3 regions of the Dermatophilus sp. B7861-1 genome follow, and region 2 is predicted to be linked to each of the others. Evidence: predicted binding sites of a transcription regulator. Region 2 holds the regulator's gene; each other region holds the start of a gene.
What was found. Region 2 encodes HrcA, which represses chaperone genes, less so after heat shock. Its sites were predicted from a motif close to TTNGCACTCGNNNNNNNCGAGTGCNAA; they were not measured.
Positions count from the first base shown of each region.

Region 1: a site for HrcA is predicted at 6,661-6,687, ahead of groL (chaperonin GroEL). Genes of this name have one in related genera too.
Region 3: a site for HrcA is predicted at 6,505-6,531, ahead of groES (co-chaperone GroES). Genes of this name have one in related genera too.

Region 1 covers NZ_CM180082.1:2,111,736-2,121,711, reverse strand. The annotation lists gene AC2T9U_RS09360 (methylmalonyl-CoA mutase family protein) at 1-1,355, opposite strand, end outside; gene cobF (precorrin-6A synthase (deacetylating)) at 1,734-2,504, opposite strand; gene AC2T9U_RS09350 (threonine aldolase family protein) at 2,637-3,746, shown strand; gene AC2T9U_RS09345 (uracil-DNA glycosylase) at 3,756-4,445, opposite strand; gene AC2T9U_RS09340 (DUF3263 domain-containing protein) at 4,610-4,936, shown strand; gene AC2T9U_RS09335 (LysR family transcriptional regulator ArgP) at 4,951-5,895, opposite strand; gene AC2T9U_RS09330 (LysE/ArgO family amino acid transporter) at 5,965-6,561, shown strand; gene groL (chaperonin GroEL) at 6,869-8,500, shown strand; gene AC2T9U_RS09320 (L-lactate MFS transporter) at 8,609-9,886, opposite strand.
Region 2 covers NZ_CM180082.1:1,405,010-1,414,985, forward strand. The annotation lists gene AC2T9U_RS06275 (LLM class flavin-dependent oxidoreductase) at 1-817, opposite strand, end outside; gene AC2T9U_RS06280 (16S rRNA (uracil(1498)-N(3))-methyltransferase) at 858-1,622, opposite strand; gene dnaJ (molecular chaperone DnaJ) at 1,690-2,817, opposite strand; gene hrcA (heat-inducible transcriptional repressor HrcA) at 2,939-3,976, opposite strand; gene AC2T9U_RS06295 (DUF3097 family protein) at 4,185-5,024, shown strand; gene AC2T9U_RS06300 (AMP-binding protein) at 5,134-6,831, shown strand; gene hemW (radical SAM family heme chaperone HemW) at 6,905-8,152, opposite strand; gene trmB (tRNA (guanosine(46)-N7)-methyltransferase TrmB) at 8,155-8,997, opposite strand; gene lepA (translation elongation factor 4) at 8,994-9,976, opposite strand, start outside.
Region 3 covers NZ_CM180082.1:2,350,335-2,360,310, forward strand. The annotation lists gene guaB (IMP dehydrogenase) at 1-360, opposite strand, end outside; gene AC2T9U_RS10320 (hypothetical protein) at 377-1,345, opposite strand; gene AC2T9U_RS10325 (sigma-70 family RNA polymerase sigma factor) at 1,342-2,010, opposite strand; gene AC2T9U_RS10330 (WhiB family transcriptional regulator) at 2,369-2,662, shown strand; gene AC2T9U_RS10335 (GntP family permease) at 2,774-4,153, shown strand; gene groL (chaperonin GroEL) at 4,248-5,861, opposite strand; gene groES (co-chaperone GroES) at 5,978-6,274, opposite strand; gene AC2T9U_RS10350 (THUMP-like domain-containing protein) at 6,602-7,837, shown strand; gene AC2T9U_RS10355 (MFS transporter) at 7,935-9,569, opposite strand; gene AC2T9U_RS10360 (amidohydrolase) at 9,652-9,976, opposite strand, start outside.

The DNA.
Region 1 (9,976 bases), 710 kb from region 2:
GGTGCTCGCGGGGTGCGTTCCACGATGGGTTCTTCCAAGTTCGGGAACTCGCTGACACCGGTCAAAGGTTGGCTGCGGTCTGCTAAACGGGCATCTCGGGTGGCGAGGTTATCTGCCACGATTTCGTGGATGCGTCCGTCTTCGAGAGCAGCGCGCATTCCTCCGGAGGACTCAATTTGAGTGAATAGTGTCCACGCTTTTGTGGCGATCTGTTCTGTGAGTGATTCCACATAGAAGGAGCCGCCGCCTGGGTCAGCTACCCGCCCCAGGTGAGATTCTTCGTTGAGAATGACTTGGGTGTTGCGGCTGATGCGGCGCGAGAACGATGTTGGTAGCCCGAGGACATGGTCGAAGGGAAAGACTGTTACAGCGTCGGCGTTACCGGCGGCGGCTGAGAACGCGGCGATTGTGCCGCGGAGCATGTTCACGTACGGGTCGTGGCGGGCCATCATCCGTTCGGAGGTGACTGCATGGGTGCGGGCGCCGCGCTTGTCTTCAGGTATGTCGAGGACTTCGCCGATGCGTGCCCACATGCGGCGTAGCGCGCGCAGTTTGGCAAGTGAGGTGAACTGCACGTCTGTTGCGACTAGGCGAAATTCGATGCGGTCGAATACGTCTGCTGGAGGTATGTCTGCTTCGTCGAGAATTCGTAGATACTCCACACCGGTTGCCACTGCGAAGGCCAGTTCTTCGGCTGTTCCTGCGCCGGCGTCGTGGTAGGGGCGAACATCGATTGTTACTGGGATGACGTTTGGGTAGGAGTCCAGCGTTGTGCGGGTCCATGTGACTAGCGGTGAGGTGTCGATGTTGCCGCCGCGGCGGGCCACCAGACCGAATGGGTCGATGCCGAGGCCGCCTGATACTTGGTTGTTGGCGGTTTCTGCTGCCCAGGCTTGGATGAGCGCTTTCGCTGCTGTGTCGGGGTCGTCGTTGGATTGCAGGTGGATTCCGGCGAGTGCGAAGTCAACGTCTGTGAGCACAGTGGCGATGTCTTCGGGGGCGATGCCGTCTTGACCTACACCGAGCCATATTGAGGTGGCGCCCCGTTCGAGGTCGGTGAGTACTTCTCTGCGTGAGGTGTCGGCGTCGGGGTCATCGTGGAAGGCACGCATGTCCCAGCTGGTGGTGTCTCGTTGTGGTTGCCGTCCCCGGGTAAAGGGCATGAAGCCGGGGACCCCGGTGGCGGGGACGGTTTCTTGTCCTTCTGGCATGGAGTACAGCGGCTCTAGGTGGAGACCGTCTGTTGTGGTTCGGCGGAGTCGATCTAGTGAAGTGTCTGGGCTGAGTTGTTTGTCTTCGGGGCGTCCGCGGTTGAGGACTTTGGCTACGAGGACTTTCCACTCGTCGAATGTCACGGTTGGAAAGTCGCCGGCTAGGGGAGGCACCTCGATCGGTGTCTCTTCAGGTGTCGATCCGGTCTGCGTCACGACGCTTTCCCCTTTCATGGCGGTTGCCACGTCGGTGTGCGGTGGGCAAGCACGAGAGGATGCCGCACCCTGGGTGCACGGGTGCGGTCGGCTCGACGTCACGGAGCTTTGGTGGGTGTGCACCGCGACGGGCTGACCGTTCCTTATGGCACACCCTAGACCGCAGGAGGGGGGTCGGACAGGATGTTCTGGCAGGTCAAGGGACCTTAGTCAGGCAATACGCGTGATAGTGCGATAAGTCTCACGTTTGTGGCGGTGTGGGGGGTGAGCATGATCACGCCGTGTCGTGGGATTTTTCACGCGTTTTTAGAGCAGGGTTCCGCGGCGCAGGAGGTAGGAGTCCATGATCCACCCTTTTTCGTGGCGGGCTTGTGTGCGGGTTGTCACGATTTTTTCTGCGACGTCGTCTAGTGGGCCGTGGATGAGGAGTTCGTCTTCGCTGCCGAGGTAGGCGCCCCAGTACACGTAGATGTTTTGGCCGGTGTATTTTTGGCCAGCGAATCCTGCGTCGAGCATGACGAAGACGTCGTCGCAGTTGGGGGGCCATTCTTGGGCTAGTCGTCGGCCGGTGGTGATGGTGACGCAGCCTGCGACGCGGTTGAGTAGTGTGCCGTGTCGGGCGGTGAGTGCGTGCAGGCTGCTGATACCTGGGATGACGTCGTATTCGATTTCGAGGCCGCGTGCGATGAGGTCGTCGAGGATGCGGAGGGTGCCGTCGTACAGGCTTGGGTCTCCCCATACGAGGAATGCGCCGATGCGCTCTTCGGTGAGTGTTTCTTTGAAGGCTTCGGCGATGCGGTCCATGCGGGCGTCGCGCCACCGTTTCACTTCGGCTGCGTATACCTCGGGAGGCATTTCGCCGCGGTGGCGGGGGGCTTCGGGGATGGAGTGGATGCGGTATGAGTTGGGGTCTGCGTAGGTGTCGAGGATTGCTTGTCGTGCGGCGTTGAGGTCGGCTTTTGTTTCTCCTTTGTCGATTTCGAAGAACACATCGGTGTCTCGGATCGCTGTCACCGCTTGCATGGTTACGTATGCGGGGTCGCCTACTCCGACGCCGATGACGTGGATTCGAAACATGTTTGGCTCCTTAGTGGTCTCTTGGGTCGTCACTGTAGTGCTGGGGTGGGGGCGGTTTTGTGTGGGGTGCGGTAAGCATTTGGAGGTTGGTGCTGTGCTCGGGGCAGGGGTTGGGGTGTCACAGTGGGGGGTATGACATCGCATTTTCCTTTTGTGCCGAGCGAGTCCGGTAGTGGTCCATATTCGATGAGGAAGCTGCATGATTCGGACAGGCATTTGTTTGGCAGTGACACCTTCGCTGGGATTCATCCTGAGGTGTTGGAGGCGATTGCCTTGGCTAATGGTGGTCATGTGCGCGCGTATGGGGATGATCCGTATACGCGTGCTTTGCAGGATGTGATGAAGCGTCATTTTGGTCCGAGTGCGTTGACGGTGCCGGTATTTAACGGCACTGGTGCGAATGTGGTGGCTTTGGAGCAGATGACGCGCCGGTGGGAGTCGGTTGTGTGTGCGCGGACGGCGCATGTGAATACGGATGAGTGTGGGGCTGCGGAGCGGATGTCGGGTATCAAGCTCATTCCGGTCGATTGTGTAGATGGCAAGTTGACACCGGCTGCGATTGATCGGGTTGTCCCGGTGGCGCGGGGTGAACATACGGCGGTGCCTACGTTGGTGACTATTTCGCAGGCGAGCGAGCTGGGGACTGTTTATTCGGTGGATGAGTTGCGGGCGTTGGTGGAGTACGCGCATGGGATGGGGATGCGGGTGCATGTGGATGGTTCTCGGATGGCGAATGCGGCGGTCGCGTTGGGTGTTGGGTTGGCTGATTTGACGGTGGAGTTGGGGGTTGATGCTGTTTCGCTTGGTGGCACGAACAGTGGTCTTGTGGGGGTCGAGGCGCTGGTGGTGCTTGATCCGGTGATTTCGCAGAGTGTGAAGTTCACGCGTAAGTTCACGGGGCAGCTCGGGGCAAAGATGCGGTTTATGTCGGCTCAGTTGTTGGCTTTGTATGGCGGGGATTTGTGGGTGCGTAACGCCGTTGCTGCCAATGATGCTGCGTCGCGTTTGGCGCAGGGGCTTGGGGGGATTCCTGGGGTTCGTCTTGTGCATCCGGTGGAGGCGAATACTGTGTTTGCGGTTTTGCCGCGGTTGGTGAATGTGCGGCTACGTCGTCGGTGGGGTTTCAGTGATTGGGACAGGCAGGCTGGTGTGGTGCGGTTGATGACGAGTTGGGACACGTCTGTGGGGCATGTGGATGCGTTTCTTGAGGATTTGACAGCGGCGGTGGCAGCTGGCGAATAGGTGGGGTGTTTAGGTGAGGGACCAGTCGATGGGGTGTGCTCCTTGGTGGGCGAGGAGCGCGTTGGTGCGGGAGAAGGGGCGTGATCCGAAGAATCCGTGTCGTGCCGATAAGGGGGAGGGGTGGGCGCTTTCGACGCGGGGGATGTTGCCTAGGAGGGGCGCGAGGTTGCGTGCGTCGCGTCCCCACAGTATGGCGACTAGTGGTTGTCCGTGTGTGTGAGAGGCGGCGAGGGCACGTATCGCGGTTTCGGTAATGATTTCCCAGCCTCTGCCGCGGTGGCTGGCGGGGGCGCCGGGACGCACGGTCAGGACGCGGTTGAGGAGCATGACGCCTCGGTCTGCCCAGGGGGTGAGATCGCCGTTGCGTGGGGTGGGGATGTTGAGGTCTTCGCTGAGTTCTTTGTAGATGTTGGTGAGGCTTCTGGGGATGGGATGTACGTCGGGGGCAACGGAGAAGGATAGGCCGATGGCGTGTCCGGGGGTGGGGTAGGGGTCTTGTCCCACGATGAGGACGCGGGTGTCATGCAGTGGTCGTTCGAAGGCGCGGAGGATGTGTTTTCCGGCAGGTAAGTAGGTGTGTCCGGCGGCGAGTTCTTCGCGCAAAAAGGTGCCCATTCGGGTGACTTCGTCTGCGACGGGCGCGAGGGCATTGGCCCAGGTGGGGTGGACGAGCTCGGTGAGAGGTTTTGGTGCGGACACGGTTTCACCCTATCGACGTGTGTGGGGGTGTTTGTGGCTTTGGTTTTGGGGGTGGCTGGTGGGGTGACTTTGTCGGTGGGGGCTGCCAGAGTGAGCGCTCGTGCCGGGGGTCGGGTAGGCCCACGGTTTCGCGAAGGAGGGGATCTTTGGGCATCGTGCTGGGCATGGATGAACGTTGCGATGGAACGCGTGATGAAGAGTGTTTTGACGGTGAGGTTGACTCTGTTGTGCCGGTGGTGGAGGGGCTGTCCTCGGCGCAGCGGGAGTTGTTGATATTTGAGCGTCGCTGGTCAGGAGCGGTGGGTTTGGGGGGGAAAGAGCAGGAGATGCGTGCAGTTTTTGGTGTGACGCCGACGCGGTATTACCAGTGGCTGAATGCTGTCGTGGATTTGCCGGCAGCGATGGAGTTTGACCCTGTTTTGGTCAAGCGGTTGCAGCGGATGAGGCAGGGGCGGGCGCGTTCTCGTGCGGTGCGGCGTTTGGTGAGTTGAGCGTGTTGAGGCGGTTATGAGCCGGAGGGGGATAAGGGCGGTAGGCGTCCTTGGCGGCCTGAGAGAGGGGTGGTTGTGGTGAGGGGGATCAGGTGTTGTGCGGCTGTGCGTTCGAGGATGGCGCCGATGCTGTCGAGGATGCCGGAGGTTATGCGGCGTCGTTGCCAGTAGAGTGGGACGTCTTGGTTGTGGGCGGGTAGTTGGATGAGGTGGCCGCGTTCGATGTCGTCGTCAAGCAGGGCTGCGGGCAGGACTCCCCAACCGAGTCCGGCTCGTATGGCGGCAGCGAATCCTTCGGCTGAAGGGATGACGTGAGCGTGGTGGCGGGTGGTGGGGGTGATTCCTTGGCTTTCGATGACGCGTATTTGGAGGCGGTCGTCGGCGTCGTAGCGGATGGATGGTGCTGAGTTCCAGTCGAAGCCGTTTCGTGTGGTGTGGCGTTCAACGATGGTTGGGGTGGCTACGGGGATGTAGCGCATGGCTCCTAGGGGGGTGGTAGAGCAGCCTTGGACGGGGGTGGGGTCGCTGGTGACTGCGCCGAGGGCATCGCCGGTGCGTAGGAGTTCGGAGGTCACTTCTTCGTTGGCGATGGTTAGGTGCAGAAGTATGTCCAGGTGGGCGATGTCGTGCATGGCTGGGATGAGCCAGGTGGCGAGGGAGTCGGCGTTGACGGCTAGTGATAGTTCGGTGGGTTTGCCGGTGTCTTCGTGGAGTGTGGCGAGTGCTTCGGCTTCGAGCAGGCGCATTTGGCGGGCGAGGCGGACGAGTACGTGCCCGGCGGGGGTGGCGGTGCATGGGGTGGATCGGATGATGAGGATGTGGCCGACGTCGGATTCCAGGGCTCGGATGCGCTGGCTGACAGCTGAGGGGGTGATGCCGAGCGTGTGTGCGGCGGCGTCAAATGCGCCTTCTTCGAGGATGGCAATGAGTGTGTTGAGTCGGTCCAGGTCGAGCCTCATGAAGTAACTCTAAAGTTTCTGAAGAAAAACTTGTTTTTCTTTATCTCACCTGCTGCATACCTTGGGTTCATGCCGCTTGCTCTTACTGGTTTCTTCACTGGCCTTGCTCTCATCTTGCCTATTGGAGCCCAGAACGCTTTCTTGTTGCGTACTGGACTGACGCGTCGTCACGTCACGCTTGTGACGGTTATTTGCATGGTGTCTGACTCGCTGCTTATTGCTGCGGGAGTGGCTGGGGTTGGTGCTTTGGTGAGCAGTACCCCGGGGTTGGTGACGGTGGTTACCTGGCTGGGGGCCGCATATTTGGTGGCGTTCGGTGTGCGTTCTCTGTTGGCAGCGCGTGCTTCTAGTGGCTTGGTTGCTGCTAATGAGGGCGCTCGGGGGGCGATGGCAATGGTGTGGACCACGATGGCTATCTGCTGGCTCAACCCGCACGCGTACTTGGACATTCTCATGTTGGGCTCTATTGCTAACGCCCATGGGGCCGAGGGTAAGTGGCTGTTCGGGGTAGGTGCGATTGTGGCGAGCGTTTTTTGGTTTGCTGTGTTGGGCTACGGGGCTCAGATGCTGGGGCGCTATGCCCATAATCGGCGCTTGTGGCAGATGATTGACGTTGCTATCGGTGTGCTCATGATTGGGCTGGGTGTGCGCTTGGTGTTGGGGTGAGGGATGAGCGGCGGTGGAGTCGCTAGTTAAGGCTGGCGGCGCGTTTTTTTATCGACGTTCACCGTTTGCACTCGCAGGGGTCGAGTGCTAATCATGGAGTTAGCACTCTCATCGTCCGAGTGATAAGAGCTCCGCACAGCGGTGGCTCCCAGAGTCGCCCGACGGTGCAGAGGGGAATGAACGAAGGACCGGCTCGGTGAGGCTCAGGCCCTTCTCTTACGAAACGGCGTCAGAGAAGGTAAGAGTCGTCCGTCGCGGGCGCCGCCCGGTCCACTCAGAACCGCTCGTGTGGGAGGAACCACCGAACATGGCCAAGATCATTTCCTACGACGAAGAAGCGCGCCGCGGACTCGAGCGGGGCATGAACCAGCTCGCTGACGCAGTCAAGGTCACTCTCGGACCTAAGGGCCGCAACGTTGTCCTCGAGAAGAAGTGGGGTGCCCCCACGATCACTAACGATGGTGTATCCATCGCTAAGGAGATCGAACTCGAAGACCCGTACGAGAAGATTGGTGCAGAGCTCGTCAAAGAGGTCGCCAAGAAGACCGACGACGTTGCTGGTGACGGCACCACGACCGCTACTGTCCTCGCTCAGGCTCTCGTGAAGGAAGGCCTGCGCAACGTCGCTGCTGGCGCCAACCCAATGGCCCTCAAGCGCGGTATCGAGAAGGCCACGGCCGCTGTCTCCGAGGAACTGCTCGCGATGGCCAAGGAGATCGAGACCAAGGAGCAGATCGCTGCTACCGCGTCCATCTCCGCAGCTGACGCCCAGATCGGTGAGATGATCGCCGAAGCCATGGACAAGGTCGGCAAAGAAGGCGTCATCACTGTTGAGGAGTCCAACACCTTCGGGCTCGAGCTCGAGCTCACCGAGGGTATGCGCTTCGACAAGGGTTACATCTCTGCCTACTTCGTCACAGACACCGAGCGCATGGAGGCTGTCCTAGAGGACGCTTACGTGCTCATCGTCAACAGCAAGATCGGCTCCATCAAGGACCTCATCCCGGTTCTGGAGAAGGCCAAGGGCGCAGGCAAGCCGCTGCTCATCGTCGCTGAAGACGTCGAGGGTGAAGCACTCGCCACCCTGGTGCTGAACAAGATCCGCGGCATCATCAACGTCGTGGCAGTCAAGGCTCCCGGCTTCGGGGACCGCCGTAAGGCCATGCTCTCCGACATCGCCATTCTCACCGGCGGTCAGGTCATCTCCGAAGAGGTTGGCCTCAAGCTCGAAAACACCGAGCTTGACCAGCTTGGCCGTGCGCGCAAGGTCGTCATCACCAAAGACGAAACCACCATCGTTGAAGGTGGCGGCGACGCAGACCAGATCGCTGGCCGCGTGAAGCAGATCCGCGCTGAGATCGAGAACTCCGACTCTGACTACGACCGCGAGAAGCTGCAGGAGCGTCTTGCCAAGCTCGCCGGTGGCGTGGCTGTCATCAAGGCTGGCGCCGCTACCGAGGTTGAGCTCAAGGAACGCAAGCACCGCATCGAAGACGCTGTGCGTAACGCCAAGGCTGCTGTCGAAGAAGGTATCGTCGCTGGTGGTGGCGTGGCGCTCCTGCAGGCCACCGACGCCGCGTTCGGCAAGCTTTCTTTGGAAGGCGATGAAGCCACGGGTGCGAACATCGTCCGTGTTGCTGCCGAGGCTCCCTTGAAGCAGATCGCTGTCAACGCTGGCCTTGAAGGCGGCGTTGTTGTGGAGAAGGTGCGCAACCTTCCTGCAGGCCAGGGCTTGAATGCCGCTTCCGGTGAGTACGTTGACCTGCTTGCTGAGGGCATCATCGACCCGGCCAAGGTCACCCGTTCCGCACTGTCGAACGCAGCATCCATCGCTGCGCTCTTCCTCACCACAGAGGCAGTCGTGGCCGACAAGCCGGAGAAGGCAGCCCCGGCCGCTGGCGCGCCTGACATGGATGGCATGGGCGGCATGGGCTTCTGATCCCACCAACCCAATCGTGTCGTGAGGTCTTAGCCCCGCGCTAGACCCAAGTGACATGGCTGGGGCCCATACCTTGTAGGTATGGGCCCCAGCCATGTCACGGACACATTAAAAGGTGCTGTTCGCATGCACTTTCGGTGGCTTGGTGACGAAAGGAATTACCGCACCGACAAGAGCGATCACACCGATGACGGTGTAGCCGAGCATGTAGTTTTTCTCCGCGTCACCACCGATGAGTGCCGAAGAAAGCAACGGGCCACCGACTCCGCCCAAAGACCACGCGACAAGCATGAGCCCGTAAATACTGCCGCTGTGCGTGAGGCCGAAGAACTTACCTGCAGTAGAGGGCATAGCTCCGAAACCACCGCCGTAGCAGGTGTAGATAATGGCAGCCAACACGGCGAAAGCAGCTGCTGAAGTGCCCAGGTGAGGCATCAGAATCAAACAAATTCCCTGCAGCGCGAGAATGCCGACAAAAGCGTTCATCTTGCCCACACGGTCTGACAGCGCAGCCCAAAGAATGCGGCCAGCCCCATTGAAAAGCCCCATGATTCCAACCAGGGCTGCTGCTGCGGCGGCACTGTAACCGGCAATGTTTGCTGCTGCTGCGGCCGCACCTGAAACCAACGTGATTCCTGCAGTGGTCGACAAAGTCAAGATAAGTGTCAGTAGATACCACTGGGGTGTAGAGAGCGCCTCTTTAACGGTGAAATCACGTGCAGTGGAGTTCGTGCTTTCGTTACTTGGAGCAGGCATTCCAGCAGGACGCCATCCGCTGGGAGGGTTAACGAAAGTTAGCGACCCCAAGACACCAAAAATCAGATAAGCAATCCCCAGAGGTAGGAAAGGCGCTGTGGGATGAACCGGATCACTCTCGATGAGCATTTGCGCCACCGGTGAGGTGATAACAGCACCAAAACCGAACCCAGCAACAGCTAAACCAGTGATAAGACCGGCCTTATCAGGGAACCATTTCTGCAGTAGAGCGATAGGGACGATATATGCCATGCCCAGGCCAAGCCCAGAAATGAGACCGTATCCGACCAGAAGGAGCCATAGGTCACCGGGGGTGGTCGCGAATGAGCTGATGATGATCCCAATGGCGTAGAGAACAACGCCCACCACAGCGACGATGCGGGGGCCGCGGGCGTCTTGGATGCGCCCGCCAACGAAGGTGCCGATGAAGATCATTCCGAGCGCCAACTCGAAAGGAAGCGCTGCCTGCACTGCAGACAGGTGCATAGCAGATGGCCCAGCTTGAAGAGCTTTACCGAATGTGCTCCAGGCGTAGATAGCTCCGAGAGCAAGCTGAACGAGAATGCCACCGGCGAGAATGATCCACCGGTTAGAGATGGCGCTCGTGGGTGAAGCGGATGGGGAGGTCATCGGGAAGGGGACTTTCTGTGTGAAAAGAGCTAGTGGTGTGGTGAGTGTCCTTGGTGTTGCTGGTTGTGTCTTTGCGACGGATCGAACCCT
Region 2 (9,976 bases):
TTTGTGCGCGCTGCCCTAGTGGGCTGTTCATGGCGGCGTTGATCTGTTCAGGGGTGATGTCGCGGGTTTTGAAGGCCATCGCGGCTGCTTGTCTGCCTATTGCGTGGTGGGCGATGGTGTGGGCTTGGGTGGAGGTGTCGGCGGCGGTGGCATTGACTGCGACGATCACGTAGGGGTGAGGTGTGGTGGCGCTGGGGCGGAACTGGGTTCGGTACGTGTGGAGCGCATCGGTGAGTGCTGCGGGCGCGAAGTGGGAGGCGAATGCGAAGGGCAGCCCCAGCGCGGCGGCTAGTTCGGCACCGAATAGGGAGGAGCCGAGGATGTATAGGGGTACGTGTGTCCCGTGGCCAGGGATGGCTTTTACGCCGTGGGTGGGGGTGGTGTCGCTGAGGAATCCGATGAGTTCTTGTACGTCGTTGGGGAAGTTGTCGGCTGCTCGTGGATCGCGGCGCAGTGCTTGCAGGGTGAGTGGGTCGGTTCCGGGGGCGCGGCCTAGGCCCAGGTCGATGCGTCCGGGGTGTATTTCGGCCAGGGTGCCGAATTGTTCAGCGATTGTGTATGGGGTGTGGTTGGGCAGCATGATGCCCCCGGCCCCTAGGCGGATGTGGTTGGTGTGGGCGGCGATGTGCGCGATCAGCACTGCTGGTGCTGAGGAGGCGATGCTGTGGAAGTTGTGATGTTCGGCGTACCAGATGCGGTGGTATCCGAGTGTTTCTGCGGTGCGGGCGATGGTGACGGACCGGGCGATGGCATCTGCTGGGCGTTCGGCGGCGCCGATGGTGCAGAAGTCAACCAGGGATAGTGGGATGCGTGGCACCGGGTGGGGTCTTTCTGGTTGGTTGTGTGCTCGGGGTGGGTCACATGGTTGGTGGGGTGTTCCAGCGTTGTTGGCACGAGAGTGCAGCGATGGCCGCTGGTCCGGCGCTGGATGCGCGTAGAACATAGCGTCCCATGTGGACTGGGGTGGCTCCGGCATCAGTGAGGATGTCGATTTCTTCGGGGCTGATGCCGCCCTCTGGGCCAACGAACAGGGCAATGTTTCCGCTGGTTGGCAGGTTGATGGTGGTGATGGGGGTGGTTGCTTCTTCGTGCAGAACCAGGGCAAGGTCGGCGTGGCGGACGATGTTGCCGAGGTGGTTACTGGTGCTGCTTATGTGGGGTTGCACGGTGGGGGCATGTGGGCGTCGGCTTTGTTTAGCGGCGGCTTCTACTTGGGATTGCCATTTGCGCAGTGCTTTTTCGGCTCGTGGGCCTTTCCACTGGACGATGGCGCGGCGTGATTGCCACGGAATGATTTCGTCGACGCCTAGCTCGGTGGCGGCTTCAATCGCTTGGAGGTCCCGGTCACCTTTGGCGAGCGCTTGGATGAGGATGAAGCGGGGGCCTGGGTAGCTGTCGTTGTTGATGGTGGTGACGCGGGCGGATAGTTCGGTGTCGGTGATGGTGGTGACTTCGGCGTGGGCGACTAGGCCTGATCCGTCTGCCAGGAGAATGGTTTCTCCTGCCGTGGTGCGTTTGACGGTGACGGCGTGGTGTTTTTCGTCTCCGGTCAGGGTGAGGGTGTCTCCGGGGGCGGTGTGGGTGAGGGATCCGGTGGGGAGTCGGTACATCGCCGCGGTCATGTCGGTTTCCTCTCAAGCAGTGTTCTGCCCTCTGCATCGGGTGGATGCAGAGGGCAGAACAGGTGGGTCATTTACCGCGGAACGCGTCTCGGAGTTTGCCGAAGAGGCCGTGGTTTTCTTGGATGGCTCCGACTTTTCCTTGGGGCTGTTCTTCTCCGCGCAGTGCTGCTAGGCGCCAGAGCAGGTCGGTTTGTTCGGCGTCTAGGCGGGTGGGGGTGTCGACGATTGTTTGGATGAGTAGGTCGCCGCGCCCTTGGCCACGCAGGTGGGTGACGCCGTAGCCGCGCAGAGTTTGTACGTCTCCGCTTTGGGTTCCTGGTTCGATTCGTACGTCGAGGTTGCCGTCCAGGGTTTCTAGGGAAATGGTGGTTCCCAGGGCTGCGGCTGTCATGGGTACGTGGAGCTGGCAGTGTAGATCGTCGTTGCGGCGGCGGAAGGTGGGGTGGGCGCGCACAGCGATTTCGATGTATAGGTCTGCTGCGGGGCCGCCACCGATGCCGACTTCGCCTTGACCGGAGAGCTGGATACGGGTGCCGGTGTCGACGCCTGCGGGGACTTTGAGGTTCAGGGTGCGGCGGGTGCGTACTCGTCCTTCGCCGGAGCATTCGAAGCAGGGGTTGGTGATGAGTGTTCCGTATCCCTGGCATTTGGTGCAGGGGCGGCTGGTCATCACTTGGCCGAGGAAGGAGCGTTGTACTTGCTGCACTTCGCCGGCTCCGCCACAGGCGTCACAGATGACGGGTTTGGTGCCGTTGGCGGTTCCTTCGCCGTGGCAGGTGCCGCATTTTTCGGCTGTGTCGACGACGATTTCTTGCTCGCCGCCGAACACGGCAGTGGCGAGGTCAATGTCGAGGCGGACGAGAGCGTCTTGGCCGCGTTGCACTCGCGAGCGTGGCCCGCGGGTGGCGCCGGTGGCGCCGCCGAAGAAGGCGTCCATGATGTCGCTGAAGCTGAAGTTGCCTGCGTAGCCGTCGCCGCCGGAGGCGTAGGGGTCGGCGCCAGCATCGTAGGCTTTGCGTTTGCTTGGGTCGCCGAGGACGTCGTAGGCCTGGCTGATTTTTTTGAACTGTTCTTCAGCGTCGGGGCCAGGGTTGACGTCTGGGTGAAGTTTGCGTGCTTTGCGCCGGTAGGCCTTCTTAATTTCTTCGTCGGAGGCTCCGCGCTCGACCCCGAGGTCGGCGTAGTAGTCGTTCACCAATCAGCCCTTCTTGTCCTGGGGGACATATCGGTTTTCACGTCGCTGGGGCGAGCGCTTGTGGCGTTCTCGCCATGTTTGTGTCCTCTGTGCACGGTGGCGTGGGAAGAGGGTTCGGGTCTCATGACCCGAGCATTCGTGAGACATAGTTGGCGACCGCGCGGACCGCAGCCATGGTGCCCGGGTAATCCATGCGGGTAGGGCCGATGACAGCCAGTCCTCCGAGAGTATCGGTACCGACGCCGTATCCCGTGCCGACCACGGATGTTGATGCGAGTCCTTCGTGTGGATTTTCTTGGCCAATGCTGACGCCCACCGCGCCAGCGGGGGCGCCTTCGGCGAGGGATCCGAAGAGCCGCAGTAGCACCATGTGTTCTTCGAGCGCTTCGAGAACGGGGCCTACGCTTAAAGGAAAGTCTGTTCCGAAGCGGGCAAGGTTTCCTGTCCCGACCAGAAGCACACGTTCTTCGCTCTCTTCGACGAGTGCCTCATTAAGGACACGTAGCAGCACCTCGACCAGGGTGTGTTCGGGACCGATGTTTTCTTCAAAGTGTGCACGCAGCGCCACGGCTGCTTCCGGCAGGAGGCAGCCGACCGAGGCAGCGTTGATGCGGTCTCGTAGATGGCTGAGGTTTTCTGCGTTCCAGGTGTGGTCGATGTCCTCGGGCAGGTCGATGCGTCGCTGCTCGACGCGGCCAGAGTCGAGGATGAGCACGAGCATGACGCGCTCGACTCCTAGGGGTAGGAGTTCGATGTGCTGGACGCGAGAGCGAGTGAGCGAGGGGTACTGCATGGCCGCGACCTGGCGGGTCAAAGAGGCGAGAAGGCGTGTCGTGCGTTCCACTACGTCATCCAGGTCCACGGCACCTTCCAGGAATCCGGCGATAGCGTTTTTTTGCGCCGAGGAAAGCGAACGGGTCTGGGCTAGACGATCTACGAAGAGGCGGTATCCCGCATCGGTGGGGATACGCCCTGCGCTGGTGTGGGGCGCGGCAATGAGGCCTTGCTCTTCTAGAACTGCCATGTCGTTACGGATAGTTGCAGCCGACACGCCCAGGGCGTGTCGATCGAGAAGGGATTTGCTGCCGACCGGTTCGGAGGTGGCCACATAGTCCTCGATGATGGCTGACAAGACCGTCAACCTGCGATCGGTGTTCATCCACTCACCTCCTGAAACAGTCCAACGGGTAACCGTCGTGTGGGCGGGGCCGCCAATCAATGATTCCCTTTGATGTTGGCACTCTGATCGGTCGAGTGCCAACTCGGTGCGCCCCTACGATGGTCGCGTGCGCGAATTCCCCCGAACCCGTTCCCCCCACAAACCTTCCGCCCCCGCCGCCGCGGGCCGGGGACGATATTCCGGTGACATCCTCGCGCACAAACACACTCCCCCGCGAGGAAGATCCATACAGACACCCGCAGAAATTGGTCTAGTCGTCGAAGAAGTAGCCTCCGGCTGGGTCGGAGCTATCACACGGGTACAAAAAGCAGGCGGCATGCAGGTCGTAGACCTAGAAGACCGCCGAGGCCGCATCAAAGCTTTCCCCCTTGGTCCAGGATTCCTCATCGATGGCTCACCCGTCACTCTCACCGCCCCCCGCAGTACCCCTGAACGCAGCCGCACATACACAGCTAGCGGCAGCCGCGCCGTCGCTCAAGCTCGCGCCCGCGTTGCGCTGGGCTCGCGCATCTTCGTCGAAGGACGACACGACGCCGAACTGGTCGAAAAAGTGTGGGGAGATGACCTACGCGTCGAAGGAGTCGTCGTTGAATACGTCGGCGGAATCGACGACCTCAACGGCATCATCACCGACTTCGCCCCCACCGCGCAGCGACGCCTAGGCATCCTCGTGGACCACCTCGTCCCCGGCAGCAAGGAATACCGACTCGTAGAAAAAGCCCGCACCCTCCAGCCCTGGGCCAACCATGTCCACATCGTCGGCCACCCATTCGTCGACGTATGGCAATCAGTCAAACCCACTCGTGTCGGTCTGCGCGCATGGCCCACCATCGAACGCGGCACCGACTGGAAACGCGGAATCCTGGCAGCTCTAGGTCTGCCCAACAGTGACCAAGCCGACATCGCCCGCGGCTGGCAAGCAATCCTGGCTACGGTACGCAATTACGAGGATCTCGAACCGCAATTCCTTGGACGAGTAGAAGAACTCATCGACTTCGTGACCGCCCCAACCGACACCGAAAACTGAAACCCTCAGGCCCCGGCTCCTAACAAAGCCGCGCCCTACGTAACCATACAGGTTACGGTTACGTAGCCGCAGCTTCAGTCGGTACCCGAGTGCAAACCTGGAGGCCTACATGATCGGAAAGCAACTCGCCACCGACTCCTTAGAGTCCGGCACCGTCGCCAGACACCTCACCTACTGGGACACCTCCATTCCCGCCAAAATCGAAGCCACCGCGGCCAAACTTCCCGAACGCGTCTGCATCGACTTCATGGGCACCGCGCTCACCTACGAAAAACTCAGCGAACACGTCTCCCGCGTAGCCGCGGGCCTACTTAAACTCGGCCTGCGCAGCGGCGAACGCATCGCCATCTTGCTACCCAACTGCCCCGAAAACATCATCGCCACCCTGGCAGCCCAACGCATCGGCCTGGCCGTTGTGCAACACAACCCCCTCTACCCCACCGACGAACTCGAACCCATGTTCCTCGACCACGGCGCCCGCGTCGTCGTCGCCTGGGACAACTCCCTGCCCGCCGTCATGCCGCTACGTCAACGCACCGGCGTTGAACACATCTTCGGGGTCGACATCACCCGCTCCCTGCCCCTACCTAAACGCCTAGCCCTACGCCTACCTCTGGCAAAGACCCGCAACATGCGCTCGCAGTTAACTGCCGGCGGACTCATGCGCGGATGCGCCTCCTGGGAATCGTTGTTCCGGCATGGAGCGTTGCCCTCCACGCACAGCTACCCCGCCTCAGATGCCACCGCCGTGATCATGTACACCTCAGGCACCACCGGACGCCCTAAAGGCGTTCCTTTGACTCACGCCAACCTGCTAGCTAACTGCAAGCAGGGATTGGAGTGGACCGGACTAGCCTTGGGAACCGAAACGTTCCTGTCTGTGTTACCCATGTTCCACGCGTTCGGTCTCACGCTGGGCTCTTTCGCTGGTTTGTGCGCAGGCGCCACTGTTGTCACCCTTCCTAGCCCCGACCCGAGCCTGATGGTCGCAGCTATGAAACGACGCCCAGCAACCTTTCTCGTAGGGGTGCCCCCACTGCTGGATGCCTTCCTGACAAAAGCCAAAGAACGCCACGTGCGCTTGCAGTCACTGCGCACCACGTTGTGCGGCGCCATGTCACTGCCACCAGAGTTCGTCGCGAAGTGGGAAAAAACCACCGGCGGGATGCTCATTGAAGGATACGGACTGACCGAAACTTCACCTGTGATAGTCGGCAACCCCCTCGATTCTCGACGCCGCGCAGGAAGTATTGGCATCCCCTTCCCCGACACCGATGTGCGGATCGTTGATCCCAAAAACCCACAGAATGACGTCCTCGAAGGCGAAGAAGGCGAGCTGATCGTCCGCGGGCCACAAGTGTTCTCCGGCTACCTCAACAAACCACTAGAAACCGCTGAAGCCTTCATTGACGACTGGTTCCGCACCGGCGACCTCGCACGCGTCACCGACGGATTCATCGTTCTCACCGGCCGGCTCAAAGACATCATCATCACTGGCGGCTTCAACGTTTCTCCGCTTGAAGTCGAGGATGCGCTGCGACGCCACCCTCGTATCCGAGACATCTCCGTCGTCGGGATCCCAGGCACACGACGTGGCGAAGACGTCGTCGCCGCGATCGTTCCCGAGGGAGAACTGCCCAGCAACGAAGAACTCCGAGCTTGGGCCAAACAGCACCTAGCTGCCTACAAAGTCCCGCGCAGGTTCGTTTCCGTCGAAGAGCTACCCACCAACGCCATGCGTAAAGTCGTGCGCACCGAGGTTGTTGCACTCATCCAACGCACCGAAGCCGAAAACACAAAAGCCTGACTACCTAGAAGCGTGTGTGGCGCCCTACCCTGCTTCGGGTGGGGCGCCACACACGCTTCTTAAAACACCTGCACTAATAACCAAGCATCCGCCGCAAAACCAAGTCGGCTAGCAAACGCCCCCGGTCAGTGAGCACTGCCCTGGGCTCAGCATCAGCTAACGCATCCCCACGCAGCAGCCCCTCCTGAGACAACTGCCTAGCCACCTGCGGCCCAGCAGTGAACCCAGAATCCAGCACCGACAGCGGCAACCCTTCAGCCAGGCGAATACCAAGCATGATTTTTTCGGTAACACGGGCTTCTTCATCCAGCACCTCGCGCGCCGCAGCCGGCGAACGACCCTCCTCTAACGCAGCTGCATACGCGGCCGGGTATTTAACATTCCACCACCGCACACCACCAATATGGCTGTGCGCTCCTGGCCCCACTCCCCACCAGTGCCCATCATGCCAGTAGCCCTCGTTGTGGCGACCGCGCCCCACCTCATTACGGGCCCAGTTGCTCACCTCATACCAGCGGTACCCAGCAGCAGCGAGCACCCGGTCTGCCATCTCATATTTAGCTGCCTCATCGTCATCATCGGTCGGGGCAACTGCACCGCGGCGCAATGCCGTCCCCATCGCAGTGCCCTCTTCGATCACCAGTCCATAAGCAGAAATGTGATCCGGTTCCAGGGCGATCGCCGCATGCAGCGACACCTGCCAATCCGCCAGGCTCTCCCCCGGCGTGCCGTAAATCAGGTCAAGGCTGGTAACCAAACCCGCATCCTTGGCTGCGACGATAGTTGCCTCAACATTGTCGGGAGTGTGGGTACGGTCAAGAGTTTCTAGAACATGCCCAACTGCCGACTGCATCCCCACACTGATACGGGTCACCCCCGCATCAGCCAACCGCGCTAACGATTCCGCGCTCGTTGTGTCTGGGTTGGCCTCGACCGTTACTTCTGCGCCATCAATCAGCCCAAACCTGGACCGGATCGCATCGAGCAGCGTCACGATGTCCTCAGCGGCGAGCATCGTGGGAGTGCCCCCGCCGAAAAAGACTGTGTCCACTGGCCGCAAAGCTTTGTCTGGTCCAGCAAGAACCCGCGCAGACAAGTCAATCTCGGTAACTGCGGCGGCAACGTAACGGCGCATCTGCTCCTGGCCATCGACACCAGCAGATGGAACGTAGGTGTTGAAGTCGCAATAACCGCATCTGCGGTAGCAGAACGGCACATGCACGTAATAACCAAACGGTTCAGGCCCTTGTAGCGCCGCTACCGCTGCAGACGGGAGTGCACCATCGGCAGGAGCCGGATCGCCAAGAGGAAGAGAGGGCACGGTCAGGCCGTCGATGTGACCACGTAGGCAAGGTCAGCGATGGGCCTACCCAAGGCACGACCTTTGCTCTCAAATCGCGTCAATGGCCGCACCGCATACCGCTCGCTTTGGCCATACAGCGACCGAGTAGACACCGCAGCAGTCGGGTCCTCATGTGCCTGCGGGTCAGTCACGGCAGTCACCGCACCCGGAATCGGAGAAAGTGCCGGCACCTGCGCGGCTGCCTCACTCATCACCACGGCATAAGGGGCCCAATCTGTGGCCAGCCGAACCACTCCCCCGGCAACCAGAACACGCGCCACATCCTCAAAAAACCGGACGTCTACAAGACGGCGCTTGTGATGTTTGGTTTTCGGCCACGGATCCGGGAACCACACGTGAATTTCCGAAAAGGTTCCGGGCTCTATGTTATTGGCGATCAGGGCCCGTCCATCACCCTCCAAAACCCGCAGGTTGCTCAGCCCTCGCGCTTCAGCCTGCACCACGGTGCGAGCCAAACCAGGCCGATAGACCTCCAACGCCACATGGTCAGCGTCAGGGAAAGCCTCAGCGTGTGCCAGAACCGCATCACCAGTACCAGAGCCCACCTCAGCGATCAGCGGCGCCGACCTACCGAACACCGCCTGAGCGTCAAAGCGCCACTGCGGGGCGATGCTGGTCAACCGCAGTTCACGCTCTGGAGTGACGAACCAACCCTGCATTTGCGGGGTCCATGCCTTAGCGTTGCGCGTGGAATAGCGCCCATCCCGACGCGCAAATGACAACACTTCACGAGGAATGAGAACACGTTCTTCGGGCACGTTCTCAACCGCTGCGTCAGCTCCATTATTGGAGTTCAGCGTCATTTCTTACCGCCCTTGGCTTCGCCGCCACCATCACTGGAGAGCGCAGCAATGAAGGCCTCCTGCGGCACCTCTACGCGCCCCACCATCTTCATGCGCTTCTTGCCCTCTTTCTGCTTCTCAAGCAGCTTGCGCTTACGGGAGATGTCACCGCCGTAACACTTGGAAAGCACGTCCTTGCGGATAGCTCGGATATTTTCCCGAGCAATCACACGCGAACCAATCGCAGCCTGGATCGGCACCTCAAACTGCTGCCTAGGAATCAACTCCCGCAGCTTGCCCGCCATCGCGACACCATAGGCGTAGGCCTTGTCCTTGTGCACGATCGAGCTGAACGCATCGACTTCCTCGCCCTGCAGCAAGATATCGACCCGAACCAAGTCAGCGGTTTGCTCACCATCAGGCTCGTACTCAAAAGATGCGTAGCCACGCGTCTTGGATTTCAACGCGTCAAAAAAATCGAACACGATCTCAGCCAGTGGCAGTGTGTACCGCATCTCCACCCGCTCAGGGGACAAGTAATCCATGCCGCGCAACGACCCGCGCCGCGACTGGCACAATTCCATGATCGCCCCGATGAATTCGCTCGGTGCCAGGATGGTCGAGCGCACCACCGGTTCCCGCACCTCTTTAACTTTTCCAGCCGGGAATTCGCTTGGATTCGTCACCCGCACAACGGATTTGTCTTCCATTACAACCTCGTACTCCACGTTAGGCAGAGTCGAGATGAGATCGAGGTTGAACTCACGTTCGAGACGCTCCCGCACGATCTCCAAGTGCAGCATCCCCAGGAACCCGACACGGAAACCAAACCCCAACGCCACCGACGTTTCCGGCTCATACACCAGCGCCGCATCGTTGAGCTTGAGTTTGTCCAACGCGTCCCGCAACGCCGGGTAATCCGACCCATCAATCGGGTAAAGACCCGAGAACACCATCGGGCGCGGGTCCTTGTAACCACCCACCGGCTCCTTGGCAGGCG
Region 3 (9,976 bases), 950 kb from region 2:
CATCTCCGGTGAAGCCGTCACCGGGTCAGTAATCATGCCGTTCTCGGAACGCTTCACGCGGTCAACCTGTACCGCCTGATCCTCAATGGACAGGTTTCGGTGAATAACACCAATCCCACCCTGACGGGCCATCGCGATCGCCATCCGCGACTCGGTAACCGTGTCCATCGCCGCACTCGTCAACGGCACCCGCAACGTGATGTTCCGACTGAAACGCGTCGAAGTATCCGCTTCCGACGGAATCACATCGGTCTCGCCGGGTAGCAGCAAAACGTCATCGAAGGTCAGGCCCAAATTCCTGAACGGATCCGTGACGCAAGACTGCTCGAATTCAGAAGTCGAATGAGGCGTGGAACTCATTCCCTAATGGTAGTTCTCACCGTGCCTCTTCGACAGAAGTGGTGCCCTTCCCATCCGTGGAAGACTTCCCAGGCTCAGCAACTGAAGCAGATCCAGTCCCCGAAGACTTCTCAGACACAGCACTCGTAGGAGTAGCCACACTGGTAGAAGTAGCCGGAGAGCTCTGCGTATGCGAAGACGTTGTTCCTGAAGGCACTACCCCACCTGGAGTCGTCACCGAACTCGAATCCTTCGGCGGAGCAGAAGGAGTAGCAGTAGGTGCACTACTGGTCGGCTTCGGATCCGGACGATCACTGGAGGTAGGCGCAGGCTCCTTAGTTGGCCCCGTTTTACCTTTACCGCTATCTGAAGGAACCCCCGGACGGCTAGCCGAACCATCCTCAGGACGCGTAGGAACCAACGGAACAGAAGTCGGCCCCACACCCTCATCACTAGGCTGAACAGGCGCAATCGCGCTACCCAAAGCGCTCGGATCACCCATCGTCACCCCCGGCACGCCAGGCATCCCCACCGAAGGAACCACCAGCAATGGCCGCCCAGGCATAGGCGAGATAGATATCGAACCCGCAGTCGGAACAGAAATCACCGGCGACGAACCATCAGGAACAGCCTCCACATCCCCCGAACCAGGCAACATGCTCCGCACTGCCTGACGCACCACACCCAAGGGTCCAGCAGAACCCTGCGTAGGAACATTCAACGCCACCGCTGCCATCCCCCCAGACAGCGTCACAACAACAGCCCCAGCTACCGCAACTACACGTGTGGCCCGCAATGACCGCGGCTTGGGCAGCAACCGCTCACCACACCACGCAGGTGGCGTACCCGCCATCTCGTCTGCGTCTTCGTCAATCTCCCTCGTCCAGGCCCCCAATAAAGCTTCCAGACCCTCATCAGAGGCACACTCACGATTTGCGAGACGATCCAAAAACTCATCATCAGCTCGAACCTGTTCCAGGTCGAGACTTTCTCCCCCGGCTATCACTGTTCCTCCTCGAACTGCGCCGCATACAGCTCCCGCAAACGACTCATCGCCCGGTGCTGCGCGACCCTGACCGCTCCCGCGGTCTTCCCCAAAGATCTCGCCGTTTCTTCGGCAGACAACCCCATAGCGATACGCAGGTGAAGAATCTCCTGGTCCGCTGGTTTGAGCTTATTGATCAGCGCCCCCGCCTCCTGGGCATCAATGCCCGTGACAACCGTTTCCTCCGGCCCTGGAACCAAATCCTCCCGGTCCGGGAACTCATCCGTCGGAACCGGCTGCCGCATAGAGACACGCTGAACATCCGCCACTTTGCGTGAACAGATGGAATACATGAACGCCTCAAAAGGCACGCCGCGGTGATCGTACTTCTCCAACGACATAAGAACCGCCACGCACACCTCCTGAGCAACATCCTCAGAAGCACTGGCTGCCCGAGGAAAACGACCGAGCCGTGCACGCGCATACCGGAACGAGCGCTCCCGCACAATCCGCATTAACTCGTTCCGCGAAATGGAATCCGCCCCACTCTTCGCAGCGAGCGCCAACTCAGTCAGACGAGAAACCTCGCCCGTTGATCCCATCGCGGCAGCACCCCAGGGCGTTACTGCCCGGGAAGCATCCGCCTCGGAATTTTTCTTCCGAGCTCCGCGAAAAGGAATGGTCACTAAGCCTGCTCCTGACGATTGAGACCCACCGCCACTGGCACGACGGACGAGCCGGAAGGTCACACCAACACCCCCAAGACAGTGCAACACCCACTCAAAAGAATATCGGACACGCCGAACAGGTCCACAACACAGCCCACACCACCCACAGCCTCAAACAATTCTAATTCGCACCCGACACAACTGAATTACCCAGCCCAAATCCAGCCTCCTGCCGAATAATGATTTGAGGCATCAAACTCAAAAGCGACCCACACACACGACCACACCACCCACAGCGTTCGCCCCAGGCGCCACCTCACAAAGGAACATCCGCCTCACCGCTACAGACTCACACCAGAACGCACAAGGAAAACCAATGACCAACGCGACCCGCCTCCCCGGCCCTATCGCCGACATATGGGACTGGCAACTACACGCCGCATGCCGCAACGCCGACCCCGCCATCTTCTTCCACCCCGAAGGCGAACGCGGATCCGCCCGCCGCAACCGGGACCACGCAGCCCAAAAAATCTGCGCCTCCTGCCCTGTGCAACCCCAATGCCGCGAACACGCCCTCGATGTCAACGAGCCCTACGGCGTCTGGGGAGGACTCACCGAAACCCAACGCGAAGAACACAGCAACACTGCCCGCCGCAGCCGCGCCAGCTAAAGCCACATCCTCCGAGGGCGGTCCCGCACACCCAGCGAGACCGCCCTCGACTCATGCCCACACACCACAATGAACGCAATATCCAAACCTCACCTTGCCCAAGGAACACCAATGAACACTTGGACCCAAACCATGAGCGCCGGGCCACTACTTGGCATCGCAGCCGCGGCCATCGCCGTGATCCTCATCCTCGTCATAGGATTCCGCCTCCACGCATTCCTCACCCTCATCCTCGTCAGCCTTCTCACCGCCTTCGCCACCGGTATCCCCACCAGCCACATCATCCCCACCCTGACTGAAAACTTCTCCAAAACACTCGGCTCCGTTGCCCTTCTCGTTGGACTCGGCGCCATGCTCGGCAAACTCGTCGAACACTCCGGCGGCGCCCACATCCTCGCTGAACGACTCGTCCGCCTCTTCGGCGAAAAACACGCCCCCACCGCTCTGGGCATCGCCTCACTCCTCATGGGCTTCCCCATGTTCTTCGACGCTGGCCTCATCGTCATGCTGCCCGTCATCTTCGCCATCGCCACCCAGCTTCAGCGCCCCATCCTCCACTACGCCATCCCAGCCATCGCCGCTTTCTCCGTCATGCACGTCTTTGTCCCACCACACCCAGGACCAGTCACTGCATCCGAAACCTACGGAGCAGACCTGGGCCTTCTCCTCGCCCTGGGACTACTCGTAGCCATCCCCACCTGGTACATCTCTGGAATCATCTGGGGACGCATCTGCGCCCACACCTACCCCTTCCCCGCACCCACCACCCTTTTCGGCGACACAACCAACACCTCCATCACCAACCCACCCCGAGTCCGTACTGTCCTGTTCGTTCTGCTGCTGCCGATGCTGCTCATCTTCATGAACACCGGACTGGACTATCTGCGCGCAGCCGGATTCGTTGACAAAAAAGCAGCCTGGTACCCCATCCTCACCACGCTGGGCTCCTCCCCCGTCGCACTACTCATCTCCGTACTGACCGCGCTGATCCTGCTGGGCCACCGCCGCGGCAACGATGGCACCGCCTTAGAAAAACTCCTCGACTCCGCACTAGGGCCTATCTGCTCAGTCGTTCTCATCACCGGTGCAGGCGGAATGTTCGGTGGCGTCCTACGCGAATCGGGGATCGGGGCAGCTTTGTCCCAATCCCTGACCAACCTCGGCCTGCCCCTCATCATCGCGGCATATCTCATCTCCGTAGCTATGCGCATCGCCCAAGGATCAGCAACCGTCGCTCTCATCACTACCGCTGGGCTCTTGGCGCCCTCCGTTGCCGCAGCTAATTACAGCCCCGGAGAAGTTGTCGCTATCGCTCTCGCCACAGCCAGCGGATCCGTTTTCGGTAGCCACGTCAACGACTCCGGTTTCTGGCTCGTTGGGCGACTGCTAAACATGGACGTTGCAACAACACTGCGCACCTGGACCCTGCAACAAACCATCCAATCAGTCGTTGGGTTCGTCCTCGCAAGCGCTGTATTCCTCGTGCTTTAGATGCACAACCACACAAGGGCGGCCCCGCACCATCACTGGTGCGGGGCCGCCACCTTTTTAACTAGCCAGCTTCACAACTAGCTGTTCAGGTCACTCAGTGGCCGTGTCCGTGGCCGTGACCGTGGGTCTCGGGCTCTTCTTCCTTCTTCTCCACCACGAGCGTGTCAGTGGTCAGAACCATGGAAGCAATCGATGCGGCGTTACGCAGCGCCGAGCGGGAAACCTTCACCGGGTCGATGATGCCGTTGCCGATGAGTTCGCCGTACTCGCCTGTCGCAGCGTTCAGGCCCTGGCCGAGCGGAAGTTCGGAGACCTTCGCCACAGCGACGTAGCCCTGCAGACCTGCGTTCTCAGCGATCCAGCGCAGCGGCTCAGCCGTGGCCTTCTTCACGATGTTCGCGCCAGTGGCCTCGTCACCGGTCAGACCCAGCTCATCGATGGCAACAGAAGCGTGCAGCAGAGCCGTGCCACCACCGGCGACAATGCCCTCCTCGATCGCAGCGCGAGTTGCGGCGATCGCGTCTTCGATGCGGTGCTTCTTTTCCTTCATCTCCACCTCGGTGTATGCACCGACGCGGATCACGCAGACGCCACCAGCAAGCTTGGCCAGGCGTTCCTGCAGCTTCTCGCGGTCCCAGTCAGAGTCCGTGTGCTCGATTTCGCCCTTGATCTGGGCAACGCGAGCATCAACCTCCTCCTGTGCGCCGCCACCATCAACGATGGTGGTGTTGTCCTTGGTGGAAACGACACGGCGAGCAGTACCGAGCATGTCCAACTCGGCCTGGTCCAAACGCAGACCAACCTCTTCGCTGATGACAGTCGCGCCCGTCAAAGTAGCGATGTCCTGCAGCATTGCCTTACGACGGTCACCGAAACCGGGGGCCTTAACCGCAATGACCTTCAGGATCTCGCGCATGCGGTTAACAACCAGCGTAGACAGGGCTTCGCCCTCAACGTCCTCGGCGATGATGAGCAGCGGCTTCTTGGACTGGGCGATTTTCTCCAGAACCGGAAGCAAATCCTGCACCGAAGAGATTTTGCCGCTGTTAATCAACACGTAGGCGTCCTCCAGGACGGCCTCCATGTTTTCGGTGTCCGTCACGAAGTACGGGGAAAGGTAGCCCTTGTCGAACTGCATACCTTCGGTGAACTCAAGGCCCGTGGAAGAAGTCTGCGACTCCTCCACCGTGATCACGCCGTCTTTACCGACCTTGTCGAAAGCCTCACCGATCAGGCCACCGATCTCGGTGTCCTGAGCAGACAAGGAAGCAACCTGAGCAACCTCGTCCTTACCAGCAACCTCACGGGCGTTGGAGAGCAAACGGTCGTTCACCGCTGCCACAGCCTTGTCCATACCGCGCTTCAACGCAGCCGGGCCAGCACCGGCAGCCACGTTACGCAGGCCCTCGTTCACCATCGCCTGCGCCAAAACCGTTGCGGTCGTGGTGCCATCACCAGCGATGTCGTTCGTCTTGGTGGCGACCTCTTTGGCCAGCTGAGCACCGAGGTTCTCGTACGAGTCCTCCAGCTCAATCTCGCGAGCGATCGTCACACCGTCGTTCGTAATCGTGGGAGCGCCCCACGACTTGTCCAGAACCACATTGCGGCCCTTGGGGCCCAACGTGACCTTGACCGTGTCCGCAAGAGCGTTCACACCCCGCTCCAACGCTTTACGCGCGGAGTCACTGAATTCAAGAGTCTTAGCCATGAGAATCCTTACCTTTGCGCTGCTACGACGAGATACTCCGCCCCCACACCGGGAAGCGGATAGCGATCACGACGCGAGCCTCGATGGGCCCGCGCCGTGCTCGGAACTGCGCTGGATCAGGCGACGACGGCCAGAATGTCGCGGGCCGACAGGATCAAGTACTCCTCGCCACCAACCTTGATCTCGGTGCCGCCGTACTTGCTGTAGATGACCTTGTCACCAACCTTGACGTCGAGGGGAAGACGAGCGTCACCCTTCTCGTTCCAACGGCCCGGGCCCACAGCCAGGACCTCGCCCTCCTGGGGCTTTTCTTTAGCGGTGTCCGGAATAACCAGGCCGGAAGCCGTGGTCTGCTCCGCCTCGCTGGACTTGACGACGATGCGGTCTTCGAGCGGCTTAAGAGAAACCGACATGTTCTCGACCTTCCGATCGGGCCCACACCCAGTGCGGGCAAGTTCGATGATTGTCGGAGGCCGGGTGCGCGAACGCCGTCGCGGGGGTCGAACTCGCAAGCCCCGGTCGCCGTACCCGCGTATGCACGCCAACCCGCGAGCTGCTCCGGACCGCCACCGGCGAACCTCACACACCCTCGCAAAGCTGGCACTTGAACATCACGAGTGCTAACTCTGAATTTAGGCCTGGTCTGGCACTCGGTCAACTCGAGTGCCAGAAATAATTCCCCACCCCTAACCCGACGTGCATAAATCGCCCAACCCAACACAACACGAGAAGATGAGCACATGGACCTCGCCACAGTGCACCAACTCGCCTCACCCCAAGGATGGAGCCTGCTGGCCGCCCTCCCCCCATACGACGAAAACCACGCCACCGCCCTCAACACCGAACTACGCAACGCCGGCTACCCCGCCGACCTCATCGCCGCCGCACTCACCCAATCCCGCCTACGCGCCAAAGCAGCCGACAAATTCGGCGAATTCGCCGACGGCATGCTCTTCACCCCCGACGCCCTCGAACAAGCCACCCGCCTAGAAATCGCCGCACACCACGCACACCGCTACGTACGCGCCAACATCCACCACATCCACGACCTCGGCTGCGGCATCGGCTCCGACGCCATGACCTTCGCCAGCCTGGGCATCGCTGTCACCGCCATCGACGCAGACCCCGCCACCGCAGCCCTAGCCGCCCTCAACCTGCGCCACTTCCCCCACGCCGAAGCACACACAGGCCTCGCCGAAGACACCCCCCTACCCACTGACACCACCCACACCGGCATTTGGCTCGATCCAGCCCGCCGCGACACCACCCACAGCACCTCCAGCGGCAAAGCCACCCGCCTGCACAACCTCGACACCATCAGCCCGCCGTGGTCTTTCGTCGAATCCGTCGCCGCTCAGATCCCAGCCACCGGTGCCAAACTCTCCCCCGCATTCCCCCGCAACCGAATCCCTGCCGGAACCCAAGCCGAATGGACCTCCCTGCACGGCGATGTCCTCGAATGCGCCATCTGGTGGGGCCCCCTGGCCGAACAACCCGGCCGAACCGCCACCATCTTGGGCAACCACCCACCCATCCACATTCATCAAAACGACACACCCACCACCCACTCCTACGCCACCACACTCCCCAGCGAAGGAACACACCTCTACGAACCCGACAAAGCCATCATCGCCGCCGACCTCACCGGCGCCCTCACCACCGCCGTCGACGGAACCGAGCTAGCCCCTCACGTCGGCTACGTCGCCTCACCCAACCGCACCGAACTGCCTTGGGCCACCCGATACACCGTCATCGCCGCCATGAAACCCAACCCCAAACACGTCCGAGCCTGGCTACGCAAACGCGGCAGCGGACGACTCACTCTCAAACGACGCGGAGGACGCATCACCCCCGAAACATTCCGCCGCGAACTCAAACTCGATGGGCACGGCCCTGAAACCATCGGCATCTTGACCAGTGTCGCGGACAGCCCAGCTTTCCTGATCGTCGAACGCGACTGCACCACCACTCAATAACAAACCCCGGCAGGGGCAACCAGACAAAATAAAAAAACTAGGTGACCACTCCCCTCTTCACTAGACGAGCGACCACCTAGTTGGACTGAAGCAGCCCCTACTTCTTGTAGGCACGTCCTTCAAGATCCTTAAGACTGGAGAGCGGAAGTTCAGAAAGACGCCCTAAAACAGCCGCTTTCTCCTCATCCAGTGTGGGCTGTGGTGCCGGAGCGGCACTGCCTTCTGGTTGGCTCTGATCTTTCCTGCCAATTCCCTTAGGAACAGTCATAACAATCGAAATGATTGCCAAAAGAAGGAAGACAAGGTTAACGCCCAGAGCGATCATGCCAGCTTGACGCAAGCTCATATTGCCGGCACGTCCCTGCATGTGGAGGACGTGGCCAACGATGTCTGCAGGCACGCTCGTCATCGCAGTGAAAACTGCCAGAGAAACTGCCGCGCCAATAGCGCCACCGAGGCTGGAAGCCATTTTGTAGATACCGGCTCCTGAACCAGCTTGCGCTGCCGGGAGGTTCGAGAGAGCAGCGTCAGTCGATGGCGTGGCGTAGAACGCCAGACCGAAGCCGAAAAGGCAGTAAGCAATGATCGCCATAATCACGTACTGGCCAATGAGTACGTGCGTCATCATCAGAAGCAAGCATGCTGCGATGACGATGAAAGTTCCCCACAGCATCGGTTTGCGGGGACCGAACCGTTGCAGCAGCTTCTCACCGACACGGATGAACGCGATGATGAAAACGCCGTAACCAATGGTGAGCAGGCCCGCATCCCACGCGGTGTATGCCGTCCCGTCGGCTTTACGGCCAGCGAGCTGAATGAGCTGTTGGCTGACAATGAGCATGCCAATAGTGGCGTTAAGCAAGAAGTTACTGAGGGTGGCCCCAGTGAAAGTCGTGTTCTTGAAAAGCGCGAAATCAATGAACGGGTTAGCTTTGCCACGCTCAACGAAAACGAATGTCCCCCAGGCCAGAAGAGCAAGAACTGCCAAACCAAGGACTGTGGGGCTACCCCAACCGAGCTTCTTACCGAAAAGCAGCACGATCATGAGCGACAACGTGCCGACGATGAACAAGAGAAGACCCACGATGTCGAACGCGGCTCGCTGGCCAGTGTGAGCGACCTTGTTTTCGGGAGTCCCCAAGATCATGACGAACGCGATCACTGAAATAACAATCGAGGCAGCAAAAATGCCGCGCCAACCAACGTACTGAACAACAAACCCACCGAAAAGAGCAGCAAGACCAGAACCACCCCAGCTACCGATAGACCACATCGATACTGCACGTTGTCGTGCCGGGCCATCCCAGTAAGACTTCACAAGCGCCATCGAGGCAGGCATGATGCAAGCTGCAGAGAATCCCTGGATGGCACGCCCCACCAGGAGCAATGGCAACGCAGCAGGCCCTGCAGCAAACAGCAGCAGCGCAGACCCAATGATGCCCGCAATGATTCCGACCTGGGTGATCTTGACTCGGCCAACTTTGTCGGCCGTTCCCCCCATAAGGACAATAAACAGGCCAGAGAACAGGGCAGTGATACTCACTGCCAAGTTCATCGCTGATGCATCGACGTGTTGGACTCCGCCAGCATTAACGTCAGCCATGATGGCCGGAGCCACCGTGCCAGCTGTTCCAGCGAACAACCAAAACGTGATGACAGCAAGCACGATGCCCCAAAGGAGCTTTTCCGTGCCTTGATAACCCACCGGTGGGGTGGTGTTAGTGGCATTCATCTAGGGGACCTTCTTTCTCAGACGCCGCGGGGAAAGGCGCCGGTTGGGTGAACGGGAAGGTAATGACCCACCCGAGGGGAGATCACGCTTTGCGGAGGAATCCAAGGACCGCCGAAACGGCAGCTTCAGTGCCGGTGGTCAGCGTCGGTTGGATAGCTGGCGCGAAACTCGGGTTGTGGTTCGGATAAACCGGGGAACCTTCGGTATATCCACCGAAACCCCAATAGACGTAGGGCACGTCGAAAGCGCGAGGAATATTGCTGAAATCTTCTGAAGCAGTGACGGGAAGCATGTACTCAACACGCTCGGCCCCCAGTCCTTCACGAAGAGCTTCGGTGACAGTCAGGGCAGCCTGTTCATCGTTGTCGGTGAGCGGATAACTGTCGGAGTACTCAAACTCTGGTTCT